Regions from separate parts of the Sphingobium sp. GW821-FHT02B05 genome, predicted to be linked through region 1. Evidence: predicted binding sites of a transcription regulator. Region 1 holds the regulator's gene; the other holds the start of a gene.
What was found. The regulator LexA, encoded in region 1, represses DNA repair genes until DNA is damaged. The targets are predictions, from matches to a motif close to GTTCCNCNCTTGTTCT.

Region 1 (3,413 bases):
CGAGCGAAATGCCCGGTCCCTGGCGCGTCACCGCGAAAAGCGCGGCCGGCATGGGGTTGCAGGCGCCGCTCGCGCCGGGTGAGGCCAGCCGCATCTTCACCGGCGCCCCGCTGCCGCCCGGCACCGACGCCATATTGATCCAGGAAAATGCGACCCGCGACGGCGATCGGCTGACCGCCAGCGACGATCCGGTCTCGCCGGGCCGGCATGTTCGGCCCTCCGCTTCCGACTTCGCCAGGGACGCGATCCTGCTGGAGGCCGGCAGCTGTCTTGGCCCGGCCCAGGTCGCGCTCGCCGTGCTGGGCGGCCATGGCGCCGTGCCGGTCGCTCGCCGCCCGCGCGTTGCCATCCTGTCCACCGGCAATGAACTGGTGCCGCCCGGCGCGCCGACGCCGGCCGGCCTGCTGCCCTCCTCCAACGCGCCGATGCTGGCGGCCCTGCTCGCCGCCCTGCCCTGCGACGTCATCGACCTCGGCATCGTGCCGGATGATCTGGACGCCATGGTCGCCGCGCTGGATCGCGCCAAAAGCGCCGACATCATCGTTTCGACCGGCGGCGCTTCGGTGGGCGATCACGACCTTGTTCGCCCCGCCTTCGTCCAGGCCGGCGGCACGCTCGATTTCTGGAAGATACGGATGCGCCCCGGCAAGCCGCTGATGGCCGGGCGCCTTGGCGACGCGCTGTTCCTTGGCTTGCCGGGCAATCCCGTTTCCGCCTTCGTCACCGCGACGCTCTTCCTGTTGCCGCTCGTCCGTCATGTCAGCGGCGCGCGCGATCCTTTGCCGCGCACGACCGACGCCTCACTGGCGTCTGCCCTCCCCGCAACGGGCGATCGCGACGATTATCTGCGCGCCTTTCGCAGCACCGCCGGCATCGTCTCCGTCACCGCGCAGGACAGCGCCGCCACCGCCGCCATGGCCATGGCCGACTGCCTGATCCTGCGCCCTGCCGGATCGCCGCCAGCCGAGCCTGGAACGCGCGTGACGATCCTGCCGCTGTGATGCGCGGAACGCTTGACTAACCTTCATCTGTTTCCTATGCGTTCCTCATACGTTCCACGGAGGACCGCGATGTTGACGCCCAAGCAGCAGGAATTGCTGAGCTTCATTCAGACCCGATTGGACGAAGGCGGCGTATCGCCTTCGTTCGAGGAAATGAAGGACGCACTGGACCTGCGGTCCAAGTCCGGCATTCACCGCCTGATCAATGCGTTGGAAGAGCGCGGCTTCATTCGCCGCCTGCCCAACCGCGCCCGCGCTTTGGAAGTGCTCAAGCTCCCCGATGCCATGCACCGTGCGCCTGCACCGATAGTGCCGGCCAAGCCCAAGCTGGTGACGCCGCCGCCGCTCCTGCCGATCGCGGCCAATGACGTAATCGAAATCCCGATGCACGGGCGGATCGCGGCGGGTGTCCCGATCGAGGCGATGGAAGGCCAGGCGATGCTATCCGTCCCCGCCGCCCTGCTGGGCGCAGGCGATCATTATGCGCTGGAAGTCTCCGGCGACTCGATGATGGAGGCCGGCATTCTCGACGGCGACTTCGCCCTGATCCAGCGCACCGACGTCGCCCGCGAAGGCCAGATCGTCGTCGCCCTGATCGACGAGGCGGAAGCGACGCTCAAATATTTCCGGCGCGATGGCGGCCGCGTTCGCCTCGACCCGGCGAACAGCGCCTATGAACCGCAAATCTACGACTCGCGGCAGGTCCGCATCCAGGGCAAGCTCGCGGGGCTGCTGCGCCGCTATAATTAGGGCGTAGTCGCCCTCGGCCGGGGCCTTGGGCGACTGATCCAGGGATGGGCGTCGCCGGGCCGATGGACGGTGTGAACTTCGCCTTTTTCCAGGCCGATCGACAGACCGCCGGTGCGCGCCAGCAGCCGGCGGTCGATTTTCAGCCAGCGTGGGCGGCACCAACCTGGCAGCCCGCGATCGCTCACGACGATATCTGACGCAGCGCAATCCCGCACAAAATCCTGCCGGGCAATCAGCACGTCGCTGCGCGTAAACAGCACTCGCCAACTGCGCCCCGCGCCGTCCTTCAGGCGGACAGCGCAAAGATCGACGGAGCAACGCGCTGTCGGCAGGTCGGCAATCGCCGCCAGTTCGCCATCATAGCCCGCGCTTTCGGACAGGACGTCACGCACATAATCCCCTGCCCGATCCCGCAATATCGCCATCCCCCTGTCCGTCCGCACCGCCACATGGCGGCCATCGCCAGTCACCAGGATATCCGGTGGCGATGCGGCAAAGGTCACGGCCACAGCGATCAGGACAGGCGGCAACCCCAGCCAACGCCAGCGCGTGCGCCACAGCAGGCACCAGAGCAGGCCGATCATGGCGATGCCGAACAAACCCATTCCCATGGTCGGCGCCAACAGGCTCGCCATCGGGCTGGCCGCAACGCCATGGGCCAACGCCAGCAACAGGTTCAGCGCCTGCTCGGTCAACCACCAGGCCGGCGCGCCCAGCCCGGCGACATCCAGTAGCAGGGCCAGCGCCTCCAGCGGCATGACGACGAACGTCGTCAGCGGGATGGCGATCAGATTGGCGAAGGCCCCCAGCAGTCCGGCCTTGTGAAAGTGGAACAGAGCGATCGGCATCAACACCAGTTCAACGGCTATCCCCGTCGCCAGCATCACGGCCAGATTGCGCCCCAGCTTGCCCAGCAACCCTTCCTCTCGCGCCGCAGCAAAGGCCCGAAAACGCTGATGTTCCGCCAACGCGACCAATGCCGTCACGGCCGCAAAACTCATCTGGAAGCTCGGCCCCGCCAGCGCTTCGGGCCACAGGACCAGCACCACCAGCGCGCCCGTCGCCACCAGCCGCAGCGTCACGGCATCCCGCCCCATCGCTAGCCCGCCCAGCACCAGCAACGCCGCGACGCAGGACCGCACCGTCGGCACCTCCGCCCCGGTCAGCAACGTATAGCCGATCCCCGCCAGCGCCCCACCGGCCGCCGCGATCAGCATCAACGGCCATCCCAAAGCCACCCGCTGGCTGATCACCATCACCCGCATCAGCAGGAAAATCACCGCGCCGATCAACGCCGTCACATGCAGCCCGCTGATCGATAATAGATGCGCCAGCCCGCTGCGCCGCATCGCCTCTGCATCCGCTTCGGGAATGGCGCCCTGATCGCCCGTGGCAAGCGCCGCCGCGATTCCCTCTGCCGGCCCATCGACCCGCGACAATATATGGCCGAACAATCGTGTCCGCAGCGGTTGCCCCGCCGTCGATGGCGTCAGCACTTCGATCGGCTTCAATGCCTTGCCGGTCGCCCCGATGCCCTGAAAATAGGCGCGTGCTGCAAAATCATAGCCGCCCGGCACGCTGGGCGGTGCAGGCGGCATCAACCGCACGCGGAAGCGAATCCGCGCGCCTTCCCCCAGGCCGACCGGCATATCCGCATCGGCG
Region 2 (3,413 bases), 190 kb from region 1:
ATGGTCTGCGGCGAAGCGGAAAAGGTCGCCAACTATCTGAAGCAGGCCGCACGTTCCGACGAAACCTTCTACGGCCTGCTGGCCCGTGAATCGCTGGGCCTGCCGCTGGGTGGCGCCCCCGTCGGCAGCCGTTTCGGCGCGCTGGAATGGCAAAAGCTCAAGAACAGCCCCAATGCCCGCGCCGCCATCGCCTTGTCGGCGATCGGCGACAATGGGCGGGCCGACGAACTCATCCGCTATCAGGCGAAGATCGGCGGCGGCGATCAATATGACGCGCTGCTCCGTCTTGCCAGCGCATTGAACCTGCCCGCCACCCAGCTCTGGCTTGCCCATAACGGCCCGGCCGGCAAGCAGCCCGACAGCTTCGCCCGCTTCCCCGCGCCCGACTGGCGCCCCGATGGCGGCTGGCGTGTCGATCCCTCGCTAATCTATGCCCATACCCTTCAGGAATCCGGCTTCCGCTCCGATGTTGTGAGCAGCGCCGGCGCGCGCGGCCTGATGCAGGTGCGTCCCGGCACGGCCGGCGATGTGGGCCTCAGCAACGCGGCGCAACTGTTCGTGCCCTCGACCAACATGGAATATGGACAGCGCTATCTGGAATCGCTGCGCGACATGAGCGCCACCGGCGGCCTGCTGCCCAAGGTGATGGCCGCCTATAATGCCGGTCCGCTGCCCGTCGATCGCTGGAACACGCAGGTTCATGACAAGGGCGATCCGCTGCTCTTCATGGAATCGCTGCCCTATTATGAAACCCGCGCTTATGTGAACATCGTCATGCGCAACTATTGGATGTACCAGATCCAGGCGAAGGGCAGCGCCGACTGCCTGACCGGCATGGCGCAGGGCCTGTGGCCGACCTTCCCCAATGCGAAGGGCGTGAAGCTCGTCCGCCTGAGCAAGGCCGACGGTCGCGGGGCCCCAAATGCCTCTGCGGGCGGTGGCGCCGACTGATGCCGATCGACGAGGGCCGGACCTTCATCCCGGTTCGCATCGCCGTGCTGACCATATCGGACACGCGCAGCCTTGCCGAGGATCGCTCCGGCGACACTTTGGTCGAGCGGTTGGAGAGCGCAGGTCATATCCTTGCTGCCCGTTATATCGAGCGCGACGATAAATCCACCATCGTCGCGCGCCTCCATGCCTGGATCGACGATCCCGACATCGACGTCATCCTCACCACCGGCGGCACCGGCGTCACCGGCCGCGACGTCACGCCCGAAGCGCTGGCCCAGGTGCAGGACAAGGAAATTCCCGGTTTTGGCGAACTGTTTCGCTGGCTGAGTTTCCAGAGCATCGGCACCTCCACCATCCAATCGCGTGCCACCGCCTGCGTCGCGCGCGGCACCTATATCTTCGCGCTGCCGGGCTCGACTGGCGCGGTGAAGGACGCATGGGACGGCATTTTGGTCACCCAGCTGGACAGCCGTTTCCGCCCCTGCAATTTCGTGGAACTGATGCCCCGCCTGACCGAGCGATGAAAAGTTTTTTATCGATTAGTTAGCTAACTAATCGTCCGAAATATCGCTCGAACGAATATCATTTAACTGTCTCACTCGCTGTCTCAGTTGACATTTCGTTCCTTATATGTTCTCATCACTCATGGCGATCGAGAAAGGCAGGGGCGCAACATCAAACGGCGACAGCCGCCGCTTCAACCTGCCGCAGCGCGAAGCGGACGGCGACTGGCTGGACGCGATCGGCGACATTGACGGCCCCGCCACCCGCACCCGAACACAGGTCACGATCGAGCATCCCCGCACGATCCTGACCCGCAACCAATCCCCCGACATCGGCTTCAGCCAATCGATCAACGCCTATCGGGGCTGCGAGCATGGCTGCATCTATTGCTTTGCCCGGCCCTCCCATGCCTATCATGACCTTTCGCCGGGGCTGGATTTCGAAACCAAGCTGTTCGCCAAACCCGACGCCGCAAAACTGCTCCGCGCCGAATTGTCGAGGAAAAATTACGTCGTGGCGCCGATCGCCATGGGGACCAACACCGATCCCTATCAGCCGATCGAAAAGGACTGGGGCATCACCCGTTCGATATTGGAGATCATGGTCGAAACCCGACACCCGACCTATATCACCACCAAGTCCGACCGCATATTGCGCGACATCGACCTGCTCGCCGATCTTGCGCGCGACGGGCTGGTCGCCGTGGTCCTCTCCGTCACCAGTCTCGACCCCGCCGTCGCGCGCACGCTGGAGCCGCGCGCACCTCATCCGCTCCGCCGGGTGGAGGCGATCCGCCGACTGGCGGAGGCCGGCATCCCCGTCACCGCCAGCATATCCCCCATCATCCCGGCCATCACCGACCATGAGATCGAAGCGCTCGTCGCCCGCGTCGCAGGGGCCGGCGCGCGCGAAGTCACCTACATCCCCGTCCGCCTCCCACATGAGGTCGCCCCGCTCTTCCGCGCCTGGCTGGATGCCCATTATCCCGACCGCGCCGGCAAGGTGATGGCCATCATCCGCGACCTGCGCGGCGGGCGGGACAATGATCCGGATTTCGGCACGCGGATGCGTGGTCAGGGCGTCTGGGCCGACCTCATCCGCACCCGCTTCTTAAAGGCGCGCAAACGCGCTGGCCTCGGTGCCGAACGCCTGACCCTGCGCACCGACCTCTTCCACCCACCCGAAGGCGCGCAGATGCGTTTGTTTTAGATCAACGGCGTAGCAGGACGTCTTCATAATGGCTGAAGCGCTTGCCACGGCTTTTGCTGCGCCACCCCTGCCAGCGTGAAAAGGCAAAAAAGGCTAAGGCGGGAAAAAGAATGAGTGGCCAGAACCGAGGAGCCATGTCGAAATAACCCGCTGCGCTGAGCAGGCTCCCCGTAATGGCGGCCATCATGCCCATTTCGTAACGCCACTGGTGCAGGTCGTTGTCGGAACGGAAGGCAGGCTCAACCAACGGTGACCCGATATCTTTGCCGCTGTGCGACCGCAAGCCTTTGACCCTGTCGTTGCGTGGCAAATGCCTCATCCCGCCAGCCGCATCGCCTGCCGCCGCATCTTGGTACGATAACCGTCCGCCTTTACGTCCATCCGCTCGAACTTGTGGACCGTCAGCCCCCGGATCGTCGCGATCGCGTCGATCTGATCCGCGCCCAGGCTGTACCGATCGCCTAGAAACAGCTTCGCCGCCTGTCCATTGCCCACCGGCGCGCGCAAAAATACTTCGCTGCGCCCGCCTCCGGCACCCGCCAGCAACGCCGCCAGCGCCTCGACCGCCTGCACAGTGTCGATGTCCACCGTCAACTCCATCCGCGAAGCACTGGCAATCGCCCGGAATGGCTCGGCCCCGCGCACCGTGACGCGCGGGGTCTCCTCGCCCGGCAGTCGATCGAGTTCCACGATCAGCAGCGCGCAATCGCCGTCCTTCGACAGTTCCTCGATCGCCTTGCACGCTT

Region 2: a site for LexA is predicted at 1,576-1,591, ahead of AC07UX_RS04660 (PA0069 family radical SAM protein). Genes of this name have one in related genera too.

What each region holds. Positions count from the first base shown of each region.
Region 1 covers NZ_JBWKVW010000001.1:1,107,073-1,110,485, forward strand. Annotated here, with positions in the region: gene AC07UX_RS05555 (molybdopterin molybdotransferase MoeA) at 1-1,001, shown strand, start outside; gene lexA (transcriptional repressor LexA) at 1,071-1,751, shown strand; gene AC07UX_RS05565 (ComEC/Rec2 family competence protein) at 1,748-3,413, opposite strand, start outside.
Region 2 covers NZ_JBWKVW010000001.1:917,919-921,331, reverse strand. Annotated here, with positions in the region: gene AC07UX_RS04670 (lytic transglycosylase domain-containing protein) at 1-951, shown strand, start outside; gene moaB (molybdenum cofactor biosynthesis protein B) at 951-1,478, shown strand; gene AC07UX_RS04660 (PA0069 family radical SAM protein) at 1,600-2,667, shown strand; gene AC07UX_RS04655 (hypothetical protein) at 2,669-2,914, opposite strand; gene dnaE (DNA polymerase III subunit alpha) at 2,983-3,413, opposite strand, start outside.